DNA from 4 places in the Pseudomonas moorei genome. Region 2 is predicted to be linked to each of the others. Evidence: predicted binding sites of a transcription regulator. Region 2 holds the regulator's gene; each other region holds the start of a gene.

The links. Region 2 encodes sigma-54, which starts transcription at its own class of promoters, with help from an activator protein. Its sites were predicted from a motif close to ANTGGCATNNANNTTGCTNT; they were not measured.
Region 1: ACGJAX_RS28890 (flagellar basal body rod protein FlgF) is a predicted target of sigma-54. The motif match lies at 2,835-2,854, and genes of this name have one in related genera.
Region 3: nirB (nitrite reductase large subunit NirB) is a predicted target of sigma-54. The motif match lies at 2,372-2,391, and genes of this name have one in related genera.
Region 4: flgB (flagellar basal body rod protein FlgB) is a predicted target of sigma-54. The motif match lies at 2,208-2,227, and genes of this name have one in related genera.

The regions. Positions count from the first base shown of each region.
Region 1 covers NZ_AP035776.1:6,192,571-6,197,435, forward strand. Annotated here, with positions in the region: gene ACGJAX_RS28875 (flagellar basal body P-ring protein FlgI) at 1-442, opposite strand, end outside; gene flgH (flagellar basal body L-ring protein FlgH) at 461-1,156, opposite strand; gene flgG (flagellar basal-body rod protein FlgG) at 1,209-1,994, opposite strand; gene ACGJAX_RS28890 (flagellar basal body rod protein FlgF) at 2,040-2,780, opposite strand; gene ACGJAX_RS28895 (sigma 54-interacting transcriptional regulator) at 3,028-4,587, opposite strand.
Region 2 covers NZ_AP035776.1:2,248,570-2,253,434, forward strand. Annotated here, with positions in the region: gene ACGJAX_RS10340 (HPr family phosphocarrier protein) at 1-72, opposite strand, end outside; gene rapZ (RNase adapter RapZ) at 88-945, opposite strand; gene ptsN (PTS IIA-like nitrogen regulatory protein PtsN) at 948-1,412, opposite strand; gene hpf (ribosome hibernation-promoting factor, HPF/YfiA family) at 1,425-1,733, opposite strand; gene ACGJAX_RS10360 (RNA polymerase factor sigma-54) at 1,808-3,301, opposite strand; gene lptB (LPS export ABC transporter ATP-binding protein) at 3,485-4,210, opposite strand; gene lptA (lipopolysaccharide transport periplasmic protein LptA) at 4,210-4,758, opposite strand; gene lptC (LPS export ABC transporter periplasmic protein LptC) at 4,745-4,865, opposite strand, start outside.
Region 3 covers NZ_AP035776.1:3,591,991-3,596,855, forward strand. Annotated here, with positions in the region: gene ACGJAX_RS16930 (hypothetical protein) at 1-173, opposite strand, end outside; gene ACGJAX_RS16935 (DUF1801 domain-containing protein) at 331-738, shown strand; gene ACGJAX_RS16940 (copper chaperone PCu(A)C) at 810-1,301, opposite strand; gene ACGJAX_RS16945 (SCO family protein) at 1,301-1,906, opposite strand; gene nirB (nitrite reductase large subunit NirB) at 2,603-4,865, shown strand, end outside.
Region 4 covers NZ_AP035776.1:6,396,008-6,400,872, forward strand. Annotated here, with positions in the region: gene flgE (flagellar hook protein FlgE) at 1-541, opposite strand, end outside; gene flgD (flagellar hook assembly protein FlgD) at 573-1,295, opposite strand; gene flgC (flagellar basal body rod protein FlgC) at 1,311-1,754, opposite strand; gene flgB (flagellar basal body rod protein FlgB) at 1,758-2,165, opposite strand; gene cheR (protein-glutamate O-methyltransferase CheR) at 2,435-3,262, opposite strand; gene ACGJAX_RS29860 (chemotaxis protein CheV) at 3,309-4,241, opposite strand; gene flgA (flagellar basal body P-ring formation chaperone FlgA) at 4,325-4,865, shown strand, end outside.

The sequences.
Region 1 (4,865 bases), 2.6 Mb from region 2:
CCACCACCAGGTTGCCCTGGGCGACGGCATAGACGTTGCCGTCGATACCCTTGAGCGGCGTCAGCAGCAAGGTACCGCCACGCAGGCTCTTGGAGTTGCCGATGGACGAAACGGTGATGTCGATCTGCTGCCCCGGCTTGGCGAACGCCGGCAGCTCAGCACTGATCGACACCGCGGCGACGTTCTTCAACTGCACGTTGCCCGAGCCCGGCGGCACCTTGATACCGAACTGCGACAACATGTTGTTGAAGGTCTGCAGGGTGAACGGCGTCTGGGTCGTCTGGTCGCCGGTGCCATTGAGCCCGACCACCAGGCCGTAACCGATCAATTGGTTGGAACGCACGCCGGAAATACTGGCGATGTCCTTCAATCGCTCGGCGTGAGCGTTGAAGGCCGCGGACAACAAAACGGCGGCCACCATGAGGTGTTTGAAGTTCAACATGCTCAACTGGAAAGCCACCTAGAAAGGGAACAGCGGGCTGAGGAAGAAACGGTCGAACCAGCCTGGCTGACTCGCATCGGCAAACGAACCGGTGCCCGAGTAGGTGATGCGCGCATCGGCGACACGGGTCGACGAAACGGTGTTGTCGGTGGCGATGTCGTCAGCGCGCACCAGACCCGCAATCCGCACCAGCTCGTCGCCGGTGTTGAGGGTCATCCACTTCTCGCCTCGCACGGCAATGATGCCGTTGGGCAACACGTCGGCGACGGTCACGGTGATCGAACCGGTCAGGGTGTTGCCCTGTGCCGCCTTGCTGTCACCCTTGGTCGCACGGTCGCCTTCATAGCTGGCGTTCAGACTCAGGTCGCCACTGCCGAACGGGTTGTTGGTATTGGGCGTAGAGCCGAACAGCGACGTCAGACCGATGCCGGTCTTGCTGTTCTTGTCGATCTGCGAGTTGGCGTTCTTGCTGGCCTGGGTCTTCTCGTTCAGGGTGATGGTGATGATGTCACCAATCCGGAACGCCTTGCGGTCGCTGTACAGGTTCTGTTCGAAACCGGCCTGGTAGATCGAGCCGTTGTTCGCGGCAGCCGGCAGCGGCGTACGCGGCAACACCGGGGCGTAGTAGGGATCATTGGGCTTGGGTGTCGACGGCACGCAGCCCGCGAGCACGGTAACCCCGGTCAATGCCAGAACAGAAACGAAACGATTCATGACCCTTCCTCACGGTGTTGCAGGCGGCCTCATGGCCGCCTCATAGACTTGATTACAGATTCTGCGTTACGAACGAGAGCATCTGGTCGGCGGTGGAGATCACCTTGGAGTTCATCTCGTAGGCACGCTGTGTGGTGATCATGTTGACCATCTCCTCAACGGTGCTGACGTTGGAACCTTCCAGGGTGTTCTGCAGCGTGGTACCGAAACCGTTCAGGCCCGGGGTGCCGATTTGCGGCGCGCCGGAAGCGGCGGTTTCCAGGAACAGGTTGTTACCAACGGCCTGCAGACCGGTCGGGTTGATGAAGTCGGCGGTTTGCAGGTTGCCGATCACCTGAGCGGCCGGGTTGCCTGGCACGGTAATGGATACCGTGCCATCGGTGCCGACAGTGAAGCTCTGGGCGTTGTTCGGGATGACGATGGCCGGCTCCAGGGCGAAACCGCTGGCGTTGACGATCTGGCCATTGGAGTCGAGGTGGAAGGTACCGTCACGGGTGTAGGCCGTGGTGCCGTCCGGCTGCAGGATCTGGAAGAAGCCACGACCGTCGATGGCCATGTCCAGCGGCTGCTCGGTGGTTTGCAGGCTGCCAGCAGTGAAGTTCTTCTGGGTGCCGACGATACGCACACCGGTACCCAGTTGCAGACCCGACGGCAGTTCGCTGTCCTGGGTCGACTGGGCGCCTGGCTGACGCTTGATCTGATAGAGCAGATCCTGGAATTCGGCACGGTCACGCTTGAAACCCGTGGTCGACACGTTGGCCAGGTTGTTGGAAATGGTGGTCAGGTTGGTGTCCTGAGCGGACAGACCGGTTTTGGCAACCCATAGAGCCGGAAGCATTCGATTCTCCTCGTGCGCCTGTTTTACGGCGCGACGTTCTGATAATTAGCTGATCTGCAAGACCCGAGCCATGGCCTGGTCGTCGTCTTTGGCGGTGTTCATCATCTTGATGTGCAGTTCGAATTGCTTGGACAAGGCCAGTACCAAGGTCATTTCTTCCACGGCGTTGACGTTGCTCGACTCGAGGAACCCGGACACCAGTTTGACGTTGGCATCGGCTTGCGCCGGCTGACCGTCCTTGGTGTGAATCGAACCGTCCAGGCCTTTGGTCATGTTCTTGATGTCGGGGTTGACCAGCTTGATACGGTCGACTTCGGCCATCACGCGCGGGCCTTCGCCCATTGCACGGATACTGATGGTGCCGTCTTCGCCCACTTCGACCTGCTGCTGCGGCGGCACGGCAATCGGCCCGCCATTGCCCATCACCGGCATGCCGTTGCCGGCCCGCAACACGCCCAGGGCGTCAACCACCAGGCTGCCGGTGCGCACGTAGCTTTCACCGCCATCGGGGTTCTGCACTGCCAGCCAGCCGCTGCCTTGCACGGCAACATCGAGGTCGCGACCGGTTTCTACCAGGGCGCCCGGGGAGAAGTCAGTGGCCGGGCGTTCGGACATCGCAAACGCACGCGCCGGAAAGCTGTCACCGAACACCGGCATCGAACGCGCCTGCTCCAGATCTTTCTGGAAGCCGTTGGTGGAGATGTTCGCCAGGTTGTTGGCATGGGCCTTTTGCGCCAGTGCATTCTGGCTGGCGCCGGTCATTGCCACGTAAAGGTACTTGTCCACGCTCTTTCCTCTGCCTTCCGGACGTTTGCCGCCCACTGCTGTACTGCTGAGCGATAAGCAATTTGCAGACCAACTTGTTTTTGACGGCACGAGGCCCGGCAAACAAAGGACTTGAGGGATTGAGCTGACGGGGAGGATTTGTATCAAAGACGAAAAACCGGCGGTGTTATGCCGGTGGGTGGCAATGCTTGACCTGTCGGAGCAGCACAGCATCCTGTGGCGAGGGAGCTGCTCCCTCGCCACAGGGTCAGGCGTTGTCCTTGCCAACCTCATAATCACGCAGCTTGTTGGCAATGGTGGTGTGGGATACCCCCAATCGCTTGCCCAACTGCCGACTGCTCGGATGCTCGGTGTACAGCCGCTCCAGCACGGCCTTTTCGAAGCGCCCGACAATTTCATCCAGGCCACCATCGAGGGAAAAATCGCCAAGAGGCTGACGCACGCCGTAATCAGGCAAACGGATGTGTTCAGGCTTGACGGTACCGCCGTCGCACAGGGACACCGCCTGGAACAGCACGTTTTCCAGCTGGCGAACGTTGCCCGGCCAATGGTAATGACTGAGTCGCTCCATGACCGTCGGTGCCAGTTTCGGCAGCGGGCAACCGATCTGCCGACTGGCCTGATCGAGGAAGTGCTCCACCAGCGGCGTCAAACCATCGAGGCATTCGCGCAGCGGCGGGATGTGCAGCGACAACACGTTCAAGCGGTGATAGAGGTCCTGGCGAAATTCCCCACGGGCGCACAACTCGGACAGGTCGACCTGGGTCGCACAGATCACTCGCACATCGAGGTAGACCTCTTCATCACTGCCTACACGACGGAAGCAACCGTCCTGCAGGAAGCGCAGCAATTTCACCTGCAAGCGCGGGCTCATTTCCCCAACGCCATCGAGAAACAGCGTACCGCCCGCTGTCAGCTCCAACAGGCCGAGCTTGCCTTCGGCCCGCGCACCTTCGAAAGCACCAGGGCCGTAGCCGAACAATTCGGTCTCGGCCATGGACTCCGGCAGACCGGCGCAATTGAGCGCCATCAATGGCGACTGACCGCGAGGACTGGCCAGATGACAGGCACGCGCCAGCAATTCCTTACCGGTGCCGGTTTCACCTTCTATCAATAGCGGTGCGTCGAGCGGCGCCATGCGCCGTGCCTCACGCACCACCGCTGCCATGACTTTCGAGCTTTGAAAGATACTGTCGAAGCCACGCAACTCCTGTTTGCGCACGTTGTAAATGCGCTCACCCACCCGGTCAGCGCGGTGCAGCGTCAATACCGCACCGGCCATCGCTTCGCTGTCGTCATGCTCCGATTGCAGCGGCGCAATATCGGCCAGAAACACGTCGCCCTTGACCTTGACCCGCAGCCCATTGATCCGCGATTTGTTGGCGCGTACCAGTTCCGGCAAATCGAAATCTTCGGCGTAACGCGACAGCGGTATCCCCGGCACTTCATCGACGCGTACACCCAGCAACTGTGCGGCTGCACGGTTGGCCGCGACTATGGAGCCGCCCATGTCGATCGACAGCACCGGAAATTCCAGCGCGCCGAGCAACGCGTTGAGTTCCATGTGCCGGCGCTCGCTGGGCATCAGCCCTACGCGCTTGACGCCGAAAACCCCTGCAATCGCCTCGAACTTCGGACGCAAGGCCTGGAACTGAATGTTGATCAGGTTCGGGCAATGCAGGTAGATCGCGTTGCCATGCTCGCCGCCCACTTCCCCGCGAGCGACGTTGATCCCGTACTCCACCAGTAAGTTGAGAATGTCACGCAGGATGCCAATGCGGTTCTGGCAGTGGACTTTGATACGCATATAAAAGGCCTGGAAAAGCGGTGGATGAAGTCATTGCCGGCGCACCCACAGGGAAATTGCAGCGCCACGGACGGATATTTCTGCCAAGGTCAACAGATAGTCGTCAAGATTATGTGACACCCGGAGCGCTTTTCAAACCGGCAAATCTCAATAGCTGCGCGATGCCGCCCAACACGTAACGAAAACTTTACGTTTTCTACGGATTTTTCCTGCGCTCGACGCTGAACACCTGCTGCAAGGCTGCAATCCATGGGTTATTTCTAGGTCCATAGCTGGAC
Region 2 (4,865 bases):
CCCGACGAATTTTGCAGAAGCACGGGCATGCAAGCCGAGTTTGTTGATGATTTCGATTTCCAGAGCAGGCATCGCGGTGTGAATCCTTTAGCTGAGGTCGCGGTGGCGAACCTGGACGTTCTTCAGGGATTGTTGCAGCGTCTTGCCCAGGCGTTCGGTCAGGTAGACAGACCGGTGGTGCCCGCCGGTGCAGCCAATGGCAATAGTGACATAGGCGCGATTGCTGGCGGCAAAGCGGGGCAACCATTTGAGCAGATATGTAGAAATGTCCTGGAACATTTCTTCCACATCCGGCTGGGCAGCAAGGTACTCGGCAACGGGTTGATCAAGCCCGGACAGCGCCCGAAGCTCGGGTTTCCAGTAGGGATTGGGCAGGCAGCGCACGTCGAACACCAGATCGGCGTCCACCGGCATGCCACGCTTGAAGCCAAAGGATTCCACCAGAAACGCCGTACCGGGTTCCGGCTGGTTCAGCAGGCGCAGCTTGATCGTATCGCGCAACTGATACAGGTTAAGGTTGGTGGTATTGACCTTGAGGTCGGCGAGGTCGGCAATGGGGCCGAGCAAGCTGGTTTCATCGTTGATCGCCTCGGCCAGCGAGCGATTGGCACTGCTCAGTGGATGACGGCGACGGGTTTCGGAAAAGCGTTTAAGCAGGGTTTCTTCATCAGCGTCCAGGTACAGCACATCGCACTGGATATGCCGGCTGCGGACTTCTTCCAGCAGCTCGGGAAACCGCGACAGGTGGCTCGGCAGGTTGCGTGCATCGATGGAGACAGCAACGAGTGGCTGTACCAGCTCGGTGTGAATCAACGCGCGTTCGGCAAGTTCCGGCAGCAACCCGGCAGGCAGGTTGTCGATGCAGTAGTAGCCGTTGTCCTCAAGCACATCGAGGGCGGTACTTTTACCCGAGCCGGAGCGGCCGCTGACGATGATCAAACGCATGATTACTGACCGTTTTGCTCGTTCAGGACAACCTGATACAAGGCTTCATTGCTCGGGGCACTGCGCAGTTTTTCGCGCACTTCCTTGCGGTCGAGCATGCTGGCGATCTGGCGCAAAAGCTCCAGGTGCGCATCGGTAGCAGCTTCCGGGACCAACAGAACGAACAACAGGTCAACCGGTGCGCCATCGATGGCGTCGAAATCTATGGGGGCGTCAAGGTGCATCAAAGCGCTGATGGGCGAGGTACAACCCTTCAGGCGACAGTGGGGAATGGCGATACCGTTGCCAAAACCGGTCGAGCCGAGTTTTTCGCGGGCAATCAAAGCCTCGAAGACATCTTGCATCTCCAGATCCGGCACTTCCCGGGCGATCAGGTTGGCAATTTGCTCGAGGGCTTTCTTTTTACTGCCGCCCGGCACGTTCACCAGGGAACGGCCGGGGGTCAGGATACTTTCAAGTCGGATCATGGGTTGGGAGTGTTAACGACCCGTAGCGCCCTGAAGGAGGCTCTGGGTCTTTTCCTTATGCTTTTTGAGTTGTTTGTCCAGCTTGTCGGTCAGTGCGTCGATCGCCGCGTACATGTCGGTATGTTCCGCGTTAGCGACCACTTCATTGCCGGGAATATGCAGCGTGGCTTCGATTTTCTGCTTCAACTTTTCGACGGTCATCGTGACCTGAACGTTGGTGATCTTGTCGAAATGCCTCTCTAATCGTTCGAGTTTTTCGCCGATGTAGGTGCGAAGAGGTTCGGTCACTTCCAGTTGGTGTCCACTGATGTTGACTTGCATACAGCTTCTCCTTCGTTGCCAGTGCATAAAGCGGTAGATCAGATGATCTACCACTGGAACGCTGTGGCGTGGCTCTACATCAACCGCTTGCGTTCGCTCGAAGGCGCGATCCCCAGGGATTCGCGGTACTTGGCGACGGTGCGGCGAGCCACCTGAATGCCTTGTGCCTCCAGTAAACCAGCGATCTTGCTGTCACTCAACGGCTTTTTCTGATTTTCCGCAGCAACCAGTTTTTTGATGATCGCGCGGATCGCCGTGGACGAGCATTCGCCACCTTCGGAGGTGCTGACATGGCTGGAGAAAAAGTATTTCAGTTCATATATGCCCCGAGGGGTATGCATGAATTTCTGTGTGGTTACGCGTGAAATCGTCGATTCGTGCATGCCGACCGCCTCGGCGATGTCATGCAGAACCAGCGGCTTCATGGCTTCGTCGCCGTACTCCAGGAAGCCGCGTTGATGCTCGACGATCTGGGTGGCTACTTTCATCAGGGTTTCGTTGCGGCTTTGCAGGCTTTTGATGAACCAGCGGGCTTCCTGCAACTGATTGCGCATGAAGGTGTTGTCGGCGCTGGTGTCGGCGCGACGCACGAAACCGGCGTACTGGGCGTTGACCCGAAGACGTGGAACCGACTCCTGATTGAGCTCCACCAGCCAGCGTTCGTTGTCCTTGCGCACGATCACGTCGGGAACGACGTATTCGGCTTCAGTGGACTCGATCTGCGAGCCTGGGCGTGGGTTAAGGCTCTGAACCAGTTCGATCACCTGGCGCAGTTCGTCTTCCTTGAGCTTCATGCGGCGCATCAGTTGACTGTAATCGCGGCTGCCGAGCAGGTCGATGAAATCGGTGACCAGGCGCTTGGCTTCGTTCAGCCAAGGGGTTTTGGCCGGCAACTGACGTAATTGCAGCAGCAGGCATTCGCCCAGGTTGCGGGCACCAATACCGGCGGGTTCGAATTGCTGGATGCGGTGTAGAACAGCTTCGATTTCGTCCAGTTCGATGTCCAGTTCCGGATCGAAGGCTTCGAGGATTTCCTCGAGCGTCTCGTCCAGATAGCCCTGATTGTTGATGCAATCAATCAGGGTCACGGCGATCAGGCGATCGGTGTCGGACATTGGCGCCAGGTTCAATTGCCACAGCAGGTGGCTTTGCAGGCTTTCGCCGGCCGATGTGCGGGTGGTGAAATCCCACTCGTCGTCATCGTTGCTCGGCAGGCTGCTGGCACTGGTCTGGTAGACGTCTTCCCAGGCGGTGTCGACGGGCAGTTCATTGGGAATGCGCTCGTTCCAGTCGCCTTCCTCGAGGTTATCAACCGTCGGTGCGCTTTCCTGGTAGGAGGGTTCCTGAATGTCGGGGTTGGGCTTCTGTTCGACGTTGTCGGCCAGGGGGTCGGTGTTATCGAAGTCGTCGCCGTCTTCCTGGCGTTCGAGCATCGGATTGGACTCCAGGGCCTCCTGGATTTCCTGTTGCAGGTCCAGGGTCGACAATTGGAGCAGGCGGATGGCCTGTTGCAGCTGCGGTGTCATCGTCAGCTGCTGGCCCATTCTCAAGACTAGCGATGGTTTCATGGCAGGGGCTTAACACCTTATTCGCCGGCGCACATGCGCCATCCACTACAGGGCGCCGGAGCGCCAAACATAAGCAAATTATATGCCCGAAACTGAAGTGTTTGCCTAGAGCGCTGTAACAATAAAAAAATGTTGATTTTTTATCGAGACAAGCGCCCGTCGACTAGCCAGACACCTCAGTGCTTACAGGCGGAACTCATGGCCCAGATACACTTCCTTGACCAGGTCGTTGGCCAGGATGGTTTCAGCGTCGCCTTCGGCGATCAATTGGCCATCGTTGACGATGTAGGCGGTTTCGCAGATGTCCAGGGTTTCGCGGACATTGTGGTCGGTGATCAGCACGCCAATGCCCTTGGCCTTGAGGTGATGAATGATCTGCTTGATGTCACCCACCGAAATCGGGTCCACGCCGGCGAAGGGTTCGTCGAGCAGGATGAATTTCGGGTTGGTTGCCAGGGCACGGGCGATTTCCACACGGCGGCGTTCGCCACCGGACAGGCTCATGCCGAGGCTGTCACGGATGTGGCTGATGTGGAACTCCTGGAGCAGGCTTTCCAGTTCCTTGCGACGACCGGCCTTGTCGAGTTCCTTGCGGGTCTCGAGGATGGCCATGATGTTGTCGGCGACCGACAGTTTGCGGAAGATCGACGCTTCTTGCGGCAGATAGCCGATACCGGCCTTCGCGCGGCCGTGCATGGGTTGGTGGCTGACGTCCAGATCGTCGATCAGTACGCGACCCTGATCGGCCTGTACCAGGCCTACGATCATGTAGAAGCAGGTGGTCTTGCCGGCGCCGTTAGGGCCCAGCAGGCCGACGATCTGACCGCTGTCGATGGACAGGCTGACATCACGCACGACCTGGCGGCTCTTGTAGCTCTTGGCCAGATGCTGAGCTTTCAGAGTTGCCATTACTGGGCCTTTTGCTCGTCGGTTTTCTTCTTCGGCTGGATCACCATGTCGATGCGCGGACGCGCTTCGGTGACCTTGTTGCCTGTTGCACGGCCAGCGCTCGCAAGCTTCTTGACGGTGTCGTAGACGATTTTCTCGCCCTGGGTGGTGTTGTTGTCCTTGTCGATGACTTTGGCGCGATCGATCAGCACCACGCGGTTTTGCGAGGCGTGGTACTGGATGGTCACACCCCAGCCCTGGACGGGCTTGGTGTCGCCCTGGGTTTGCAGCTGTTCGAAGTAGGCCAGGTTGCCCACCGAAGTCACGACATCGATGTCGCCAGTCGGGGTGCGGGTGATGGTTACGGTGTTGCCCTTAACGATCATCGAGCCCTGGGTGATGATCACATCGCCTTTATAGGTGGCAACGCCATTCTTGTCGTCCAGTTGGGCGTCGTCGGCTTGAATGCGGATAGGCTGCTCTTGATCGTTCGGCAGAGCCCAGGCGCTCACGCTTCCCAGTGCTGCGCCCAGACTGAGCAAAATAGGGAGGGTTTTAACGAGCCTCATACTGTCCTCTTACGTTCGAAAGCAGGTGTATCCTGCTTTCTTTCAAATACGCTTTCATTCCGGTACCAGTCGATACGCCGCCAGCGCCGTCGATTCTAACGGGTTGC
Region 3 (4,865 bases), 1.3 Mb from region 2:
GCAGTCGTGCCGGCATTGCAAATCGCGGGCCGCGGCACAGGCGCGAAGGGGGTGGCGCAGCACCCGGCACTGCCACCGGTCCATGGCCCGGAAAAACCGATGGGCGGATTGGCTTCGTCCCGACGCTTGGTGTCATCCGACTCGGCAGGGTTGAACAGGTCATCGTCGTTCATGGTGCTTTCCTCCAGTGTCTGCACACTGGAGGAGGGGCAATGGCAGGAGTTCGGTTTTTTTCCAAACGTGGGCACGCCGCTCGCAAGGCGTGGCGCATTGCGTGGACGACTCGATCTACTAATCTCTCCATTCGGCGCCAGGAGGACGGTCATCATCATGCAAAAGGGTAAAACCGCTGCACCACCAAAAGAGGGCGGCACTGCCTCCGAGCAGATAGACACGAAGATCAAGGAACTGGACGACTGGCGAGGCGAGACGCTTGCGCGGGTCCGGGCGCTGGTCAAGGAGGCCGACCCTGACGTGGTCGAGGAATTGAAATGGAGAGGGGTTCCGGTGTGGTCCCATGCCGGGATTATCTGCACCGGTGAAACCTACAAGAACGCGGTGAAGATGACCTTCGCCAAGGGGGCATCACTGGACGACCCTTCTGGGCTGTTCAACGCCAGCCTTGATGGCAATACCCGGCGTGCCATTGATATTCATGAAGGCGACGAGATCAATGAAACCGCGCTGAAGGCGCTCATACGAGCGGCTGTGGTGCTTAATACGTCGAAAGGGGCGTGAGTGGGAGCGGCGTTGGCTGAGTGACCCTTGCCGGTCAATAAGCCGCCTCGCGGGACGAGGCGGCCAGCACATCAATGCATCTTGCTGTGGTCCATCATGCTGCCGTGATCCATGGTGCCCAGCGCCTTGGCTTCAGCTTCGATGTTGATCGTCTCTTTCTCGCCCTTGGCGTTTTCCACGATCAGGGTCAGGGGCACTTTGCCGCCTTCCTTCACCTGGGCCGTCAGGTCCATCAACATGACGTGGTAGCCGCTGGGGTCGAGGCTCACCGGCTTGCCGGCCGGCAATGCGACGGATTCGACCTGACCCATCTTCATCACGTCGTCTTTCATGCTCATCTGGTGAATCTGCACGGTCTTGGCGACGGGCGACTGCACGCTGAGCAGTTGGCTGTCAGTGTCCGCCTGCAGGGTCATGAAGGCCCCGGTCGAAGGCTGGCCGGCCACGGTCGCGCGGACCCAGGCGTCGCTGACCCGGGTTTGCGCCGATACCTGCCAGGCCATGCCGATCAGGGACAGGCCCAGGGCCAGTTGTTTGACACGCTTTGCGCAGAACGAAGTCATCAGCAGACCTCCATGACGGTGAGCAGGTCTTCTGCGCACTCTTTTGCGGTAAGGGACGCGGACAGCCCCAGGCGCAAGTTGCCCCTGGAATCGAAGACGTAGCTGGTCGCGGTGTGGGAGAGGGTGTAGGTGTCGCCGCTCGGGACCTTTTCATAGAACACGCCGAACTCCTTGGCGGTGGCGGCGGTTTCTTCCAGGGTGCCGTACAACGCCTCGAAACTCGGGTCGAAGGCCTTGACGTATTTGTCGAGCATTTGCGGGGTATCGCGCTCGGGGTCGAGGGTGATGAAGATCACTTGCAGGCGTTCGCCGTCGCGGCCCATCAGCTTCTTGGCCTGGGCGGCGCGGGCCAGGGTCGTCGGGCAGACCGCCGGGCATTGGGTGAAGCCGAAGAAGATCATCGGCATCAGGCCACGGTAGCTGCCGAGCATCCGGGTCTCGCCCTGGGCGTCCTTGAGCTTGAAATTACGCCCCATGATCTTGTCGCTCAGATCCTTGCCGTACTTGAACGACAGCTTGCTGCTGTCATCGCAGCCGGCGAGCAGGCCAAGGCTCAGCAGGCCCATGCCTTGCAGGACCGTGCGACGGGTATACAACGTACTCATGGAAAAAAGCTTCCTGTGTCACAACTGAAAAACCACAGTGCCTGACGCATCAGACGAAAAAAAGCGCGTGGATGTTAACAAACTGTTGCCCCATGACGCTTAATCGATCGCCCGCCGGTCATGCGCCAAATGGTCGCGGCCCAGCCGTACACAACCCGATAAATGGCGCTTTCGCCGCTGATCCGGTGCAGGCGCGAGCCGGCTCGCGATGGACCCGAGAGCGCCGCGGGGTGTCAGGTGGCCAGCGTTATCGTTAGCGCCCATCGCGAGCCAGCTCGCGCCTACAGACGCCTCCTCTGCACTTTTAGAGCGCGATGTCGGGCACCGTGCACCAGTGCGAAGCGGTTTCCTGACGTCTCCCCGCCTGAGACATCCACCACCGACAAGCCCGCTTTTTCGCCAGAAACCTTGCTCGCAAGGGGTGACGCTCCTGTTTTCACGGCCATAAACAGGCGCCTTCACTCGACTGGCACAAAGGCTGCATTAGTCCCCTCAAGTCCCTCTGAACAAGAGGGGCAGCCCGCTCGGTCAACGACGATCGACTGGCCGCACAGGTCGTGGGCTACATCGGTGGATCAGGCATAGCCGTCTGGTTTCAACACCGCAAAAGAACAGGCAAAGACGCCTGGAACCGCAAGGTTTCAGGCGTTTTTTTTTGCTTTTTTTTCCGTGATTGGCTTTGGGCAGGTGTCGTTTATGAATTCCAATGTAGCCACGTTGAACAAGCCGCAAACGCTGGTCGTGATCGGCAACGGCATGGTCGGACATCATTGTGTGGAGCAGTTGATCGAACGCGGCGCCCTTGACCGCTATCGCTTGCATGTCTTCAGCGAAGAGCCGATGCGCGCTTACGACCGTGTGCACCTTTCCGAATACTTCTCCGGCCGCGATGCGGAGTCGTTGGCGCTGAGCGATGCGTCGTTGTACCAGACGCCCGGCGTCACCCTGCACCTGGGCGTGCCGGTGCTGGAAATCGACCGCGCGCGGCGTCAGGTCATCACCGCGCAAGGGTGTGTCAGCTACGACAAACTGGTCCTGGCCACCGGTTCGTACCCCTTTGTGCCACCGATTGAAGGCGCCGCAGGCGATTCGCGGCTGGTCTATCGCACCCTCGAAGACCTCGATGCCATTCGAGCGGCGGCGGCCAGTGCCCGGCGCGGCGTGGTGGTCGGCGGTGGTCTGCTCGGTCTGGAAGCGGCCAATGCGCTCAAGAGCCTGGGCCTTGAAGCCCATGTCGTGGAGTTCGCCCCGCGCCTGATGCCGGTGCAGCTGGACGATCTGGGTGGCCTGGCGCTCAAGGCGCAAATCGAACGCCTGGGTGTCGGGGTGCATCTGTCCCGCGCCACGCAATCGATCAGCGCCGGCGAGGACTATCGCTATCGGATGAATTTTGCCAACGACGAATTCCTCGAAACCGACCTGGTGGTGTTCTCCGCCGGTATCCGTGCGCAAGATGCGCTGGCTCGCCAATGTGCGCTGGAGATCGGCCCGCGCGGTGGCGTGGTGATCGACGATACGTGCTTGAGCTGTGACCCGCACATCTATGCCATCGGCGAGTGCGCATCGTGGAATGGCAGCCTGTTCGGCCTGGTCGCGCCCGGCTACCAGATGGCACGCAGCGTCGCCGCGCGGCTGTGCGATGAGGTCGCCGAGCCGTTCCAGGGGGCGGACATGTCGACCAAGCTCAAACTGCTGGGCGTCGACGTCGGCTCCATCGGCGATGCCCACGCCCATACGCCCGGTGCCCGCAGCTACCAATTCATCGACGAGACGAGCGCCAGCTACCGGCGCCTGGTGGTGGACGCCACCGGCAAACGCGTGCTTGGCGCGGTGCTGATCGGTGACAACAGCTATTACGACACCCTGCTGCAATACATGCAGAACGCGATTACCCTGCCGTCCGAACCGGCCGCGCTGATCCTGCCGTCGTCGGAAGGCGCCCCCACCCTCGGGCCGGGCGCCTTGCCTGAGGCGGCGACGGTCTGCTCCTGCCACAACGTGACCAAGGGCGCCATCTGCTCGGCCATCGACGGCGGCTGCACCGACCTGGGCCTGCTCAAGTCGCAGACCAAGGCCTGCACCGGCTGCGGCGGTTGTGCCGGTCTGCTCAAGCAAGTCTTCGAGCATGAGTTGATCGCCCGTGGCGTCAGTGTCGACAAGAGCCTGTGCGAACACTTCGCCTTCACCCGCCAGGAGCTGTATGCCCTGGTGCGGGTAGAAGGAATCATCACTTTCGAGGAGCTGCTGGCCAAACATGGCCGGGGTCACACCGGTTGCGACGTGTGCAAGCCGGCCGTGGGCTCGATCCTCGCGTCGTGCTGGAATCAGCCGATCATGGACCCGTCGCTGGTGCCGTTGCAGGACACCAACGACACCTTCATGGCCAACATGCAGAAGAACGGCACGTACTCGGTAGTGCCGCGCATTCCCGGTGGCGAGATCACCGCCGATAAATTGATCGCCATAGGCGTGGTCGCGAAGAAATACGACCTCTACACCAAAATCACCGGTGGCCAGCGGATCGACCTGTTCGGCGCCCAGCTGCATCAGTTGCCGGACATCTGGGGCGAACTGATCGAAGCCGGCTTCGAAACCGGCCACGCCTACGGCAAATCGACCCGCACGGTGAAGTCTTGCGTCGGCAGCACCTGGTGCCGCTACGGCGTGCAGGACAGCGTGCAGATGGCCCTGACGATCGAGGACCGCTACAAGGGCCTGCGTTCGCCGCACAAGCTCAAGTTCGCGGTGTCCGGTTGCACCCGCGAGTGCGCCGAGGCGCAAAGCAAGGACGTCGGCGTGATCGCCACCGAGAAAGGCTGGAACCTCTACATCGCCGGCAACGGTGGCATGCGTCCGCGGCATGCCGAGCTGTTCGCCACCGACCTGGACGATGCCACCCTGATCCGCTACATCGACCGCTTCCTGATGTTCTACATCCGTACCGCCGACAAGCTGCAGC
Region 4 (4,865 bases), 2.4 Mb from region 2:
GATCGAAAGCGTTCGCCGCGACTGTCTGGTCGATTACCGGCGACGTCGAGTTCAGGTTGATGGTCGATGAAACGCTGCTGGTGGATTTTGGTGCCAGGTTGGATGTATCGATTCGCAGGTCGGTCAATACACCATTGACGATCTTGCCATTGGAGTCGACGCCGTAACCTTGCAGGCGTGCAGTGCCGTCGCTGTTGGTGACGTAGCCGTCCTTGTCGGTCTTGAACGTACCGGCACGGGTGTACGTCAGCGAACCATTGTTGCTCAGGACGAAAAAGCCGTTGCCCTGGATCCCCATGTCGAGCACGTTACCGGTGTTGTTCACATCACCCTGGCTGAACTGCTGGGAGACGTTGGCCAGACGTACGCCGTTGCCGACGGTCTTGCTACCAGTACCCAGGCGAGTCGCAGAGTACACGTCTTCGAATTCTGCACGGGACGATTTGAAACCGGTGGTCGCGACGTTGGCGATGTTATTGCCCGTTACGTCCAGTTGTTTGTTGGCTGCAAAGAGACCGCTAAGGCCGATGTTGAAAGACATAATCCACTCCTTTGTGCCGGGTTAGTCGGCTTTACATACCAATGGTTTGTACTTTGGACAGGGCGACGCTGCCCAGCCCGGCCAGATTGAGCATCAACTCACCGCCGGTCTGACTGATGGTCACACTGTTGACCGTGGCGGGCAGATTGGTGACAAGCGATACGGACTGACCGTCGATCGTGCTCGCAGCCCCGAAGCTATACGTGCCCGCAGGAACCGTTACACCGGAATCGTCCTTGCCGTCCCAGATGAAGCTGGCATTGCCCGCGCTCTGAGACCCCATGTCGATGGTGCGTACGGTCTTGCCGTCGGCATTGGTAATTTTCAGGCTGACGTCGGCGACCGAAGACGGAACGACGACCGTACCGCTGAGACTCTTGGTGGTGTCGACCACAGCCTTGTCGCTCGGCGCGATGACCGAACGCCCCACCAGCGAGGAAGCCTGCAGGGCTTGCGACGAGTTGTAGTTGCTGGCAAGACCGCTCACGGTGGTGTTGAGCGTGGTGATCCCCTCCAGGCTGCTGAACTGGGCCAACTGGGCCACGAACGCGCCGTTGTCCTGCGGCTCCAGCGGGTTCTGGTTTTTCAGCTGCGTGACCAGCAATTGCAGGAACGCGTCCTTGCCCAAGGCTTGGTTGCCCGTAGCACTGCTGGTTGCTGACGCCAGACCATTCGTCGTGGTGTTGGTCTTGATGGAGGAGTTGGCCAGGATATCGTTGAGGCTCAAACTGCTGGTGGTATCGCTAACACTCATTTGAATCGCCCCTTATCACTGACCGAGGGTCAGGACTTTCTGCATCATGGTTTTGGCCGTGTTCATCATTTCGGCGTTGGTCTGGAACGAGCGGCTCGCGGAAATCATGTCCGCCATCTCTTCCACCACGTTGACGTTCGGGTAATAGACGTAGCCCTTGGCGTCGGCGGCCGGATGGTTCGGCTCGTAGCGCGCCTCGAGGTTGCTCTGGTCTTCGACCACGCCCATGACCTGCACGCCTTGACCGGCAGCGTCCTGGTTCTGGAACAACGAATCGCTGCCGCCGCTCTGGCCGCCCTGGAACATGGTGGCGAATACCGGGTGACGCGCGCGGTAGGTCTGGTCGATGCTCGACGAGACGGTTTCGGCGTTGGCGATGTTCGAAGCGACGGTGTTCAAGCGAGTGGTCTGCGCACTCATGCCGCTACCGGCAATGTTGAAAACACTGGATAGAGACATGGCTTACTCTCCACGCAGGGCTGACACCAGCCCTTTGAATTTACTGTTGAGCAGGGTGAAGCTGGCCTGGAAGCCAATCGCGTTTTCCGCGTAGTTCGACTGTTCCAGCTGGGCGTCCACGGTGTTCTGGTCAATCGACGGTTGCATCGGCGTGCGGTACATCAGCGATTCGTCAGCATTGCCCAGCCCTTGCGCTTCGATATGACGGCTGTTGGTCATGTTCAAGGCGATGGTGCCGTTTTGGTTTTTCTCGCTCTGTGCCGCGAGCACTTTGGAGAAATCCAGATCCCGGGCCTTGTAGTTCGGGGTGTCGGCGTTGGCAATGTTGTTGGCCAGGACTTCAGCGCGCTGGGCGCGAAAGCCCAGTGCCTGTTCGTGAATACCGAGCGCTTTATCGAAGCTGATGCTCATGTCGGGAAACCTTCGGGTGACCTGATTTTTCGTACGATGGACATAGCAAGCGTCATGCCAAGTCAGAAAACCCCGTAAACCGGGGCTTTGCGGGCAGAGGCTAGGCGGCAATGCCAGAAAAGCGGCAACGGGTTTCCGCCGGATGCCGCTTTTCTGCCGCCTGGCATCCAATCCCGAGTACACCACTTGCCAACTCCTGGCGCGGTACTCGCCAGACACAAAAAAACGGGAGCCCCATAAGGACTCCCGTTTTTATGACGCCGACAAAATCACTTCGCCTGATAAATGATCCCAGGGCTGCACTGGACCATCTGGTAATGATCCGGCAATCCGTTCAGCGCTTCTGAAGCACCAAGGAACAGATAACCGCCAGGCTTCAACGTGCTGTGAATACGCAACAGGATGTCCTTCTTCACTTCGGCAGAGAAGTAGATCAGGACGTTGCGGCAGAACACGATATCGAACTTGCCCAGGCTGGCGTAGCTGTCCAGCAGATTGAACGAACGAAACTCCACCCGACTCTTGATCGGTGCCTTGATGACCCAGCGCCCCGGCCCTTTCGGGTCGAAATATCGCTGCAGTCGCTCGGGCGACAGACCGCGACCAATGGCCAGGCTGTCGTACTCGCCGGTCTTGCAGTTGGTCAGCATGGTGCCGGAAAGATCGGTGGCAACGATTTGCACCCCCATCCTCAACTGGCCCATGTTGGCCCGCTCGAACTCATCAATGGACATCGACAGCGAATACGGCTCCTGACCCGACGAGCATGCCGCCGACCAGATGCGCAAACGCTGGCCGGGACTGGCCTTGATCGCTTCGGGCAGTACCTTGTTCTTCAAGACTTCAAAGGGGTAGGTATCACGAAACCACAGGGTTTCGTTGGTGGTCATTGCGTCGACCACCTGCTCGCGCAAACCGCTGCGCGGCTGGGTCTGCATGCGCTGGACAAGCTCACCCAACGACTTGATACCCTGCTGCTCCATCAGTTTGTTGAGACGGCTCGATACCAGATACTGCTTGTTTTCACCGAGCAAAATGCCACAGGCTTTTTCCAGGAATACCCGGAACTGTTCGAAATCCAAATTACCCGTTGACAATGCTGCCGCCTCTTAAATCGTGTTGACTGCCGGGGGCCGAACGCCCCTAGCTAATGTCTGCTGCTTTGATCCGGTCGACTACCCGGGATGCCAGGTCATCAGGACGGAATTTGGCGAGGAAGTCATCGGCACCGACTTTCTTGACCATCGCCTGATTGAACACACCCGACAACGAAGTATGCAGGATGATATGTAGCTTTTGCATGCGAGGGTCGTTGCGGATTTCCGCCGTCAGGGTGTATCCGTCCATCTCCGGCATCTCGATGTCGGAAATCATCATCAGGAACTCTTCCTCCGGCTTCTTGCCCTCGTCGACCAGTTTGCGCAGGTAATCCAGCGCTTGCCGACCGTCGTTCAACGCCACCACTTCGACGCCAACCGTTTGCAAGCAGCGCGTGACCTGTTTGCGTGCCACCGACGAATCATCGACTGTCAACACACGCAGAGAGAGCGCCTTGTGCTGGGTTTCGACATCCACCACACCAACCGAAATCGCTTCCGGTGTCGGCGCCACTTCCGCCAGCACTTTCTCGACGTCGATGATTTCGACCAGTTGATTGTCGACGCGAGTCACGGCCGTCAGGTAGTGATCGCGGCCAGTGCCCTTGGGCGGCGGATGAATCTCCTCCCAGTTCATGTTCACAATGCGTTCCACCGAGCGCACCAGGAACCCCTGGGTCTTGGTGTTGTACTCCGTGATGATCACGAAAGGGTTGTTCTTGTCTTTCAAGCCCCCGGAGCCGGTCGCCATCGCCAGATCAAGGATCGGAATGGTCGCCCCCCGAATATTCGCCACGCCGCACACGACAGGACTGGACTTGGGCATCAGTGTCAGTTGGGGGCATTGCAGCACCTCCCGGACCTTGAACACGTTGATCCCATAGAGCTGCTGGCCGTCAAGACGGAACAACAACAGCTCAAGGCGATTCTGCCCCACCAGTTGCGTGCGCTGGTTTACCGAATCCATTACACCAGCCATGCCCAGACTCCTACACCAACGCTAAGTGTTGTTGCGACGCACATTCATCTCTAAACGGCACGGCGCTTGCTTTTTATCTCTCTATGAACAGAGAACCGACATTTTTTCGACGCCTTACCACACCCTACCGCAGATTACTCGGCGTGCTGGCGACTGTGTGCCTGTTCAACGCTGGCAGCCCTGCCCTTGCTGACCCAGTTACCTTGCCTGACATGCTTATCGGCGTCACCCAAGGCTTTCTTGAGTTCACCGTAGAAGACTATCTGGCCACCAGTCAAACGGAAGGTCGCTATGAAATCCAGGTTAACCAGCTCGATCCGCGCATGCGCATGCCGATGTGCGACAAGGAATTGACAGCCTCGCTGGAGAGTCCGGCCAAGCCACTGGGCCGGGTAACGGTCAAGGTCCGGTGTGAGGGAGCATCCCCCTGGACCGTCTTCGTACCCGCTCAAGTACGCCTGTTTCGTGACGTTGTGACCACCACCCGCCCCCTGCGCCGCGCCGGCATTGTCGAGCCTGGAGACGTGACATTGCGTGAGCGCGATATCAGCCTGATCAACCAGGGATATTTGACCTCGGTGGATCAGGCGATCGGGCAAAAACTTACCCGACCAATGGTCGCCG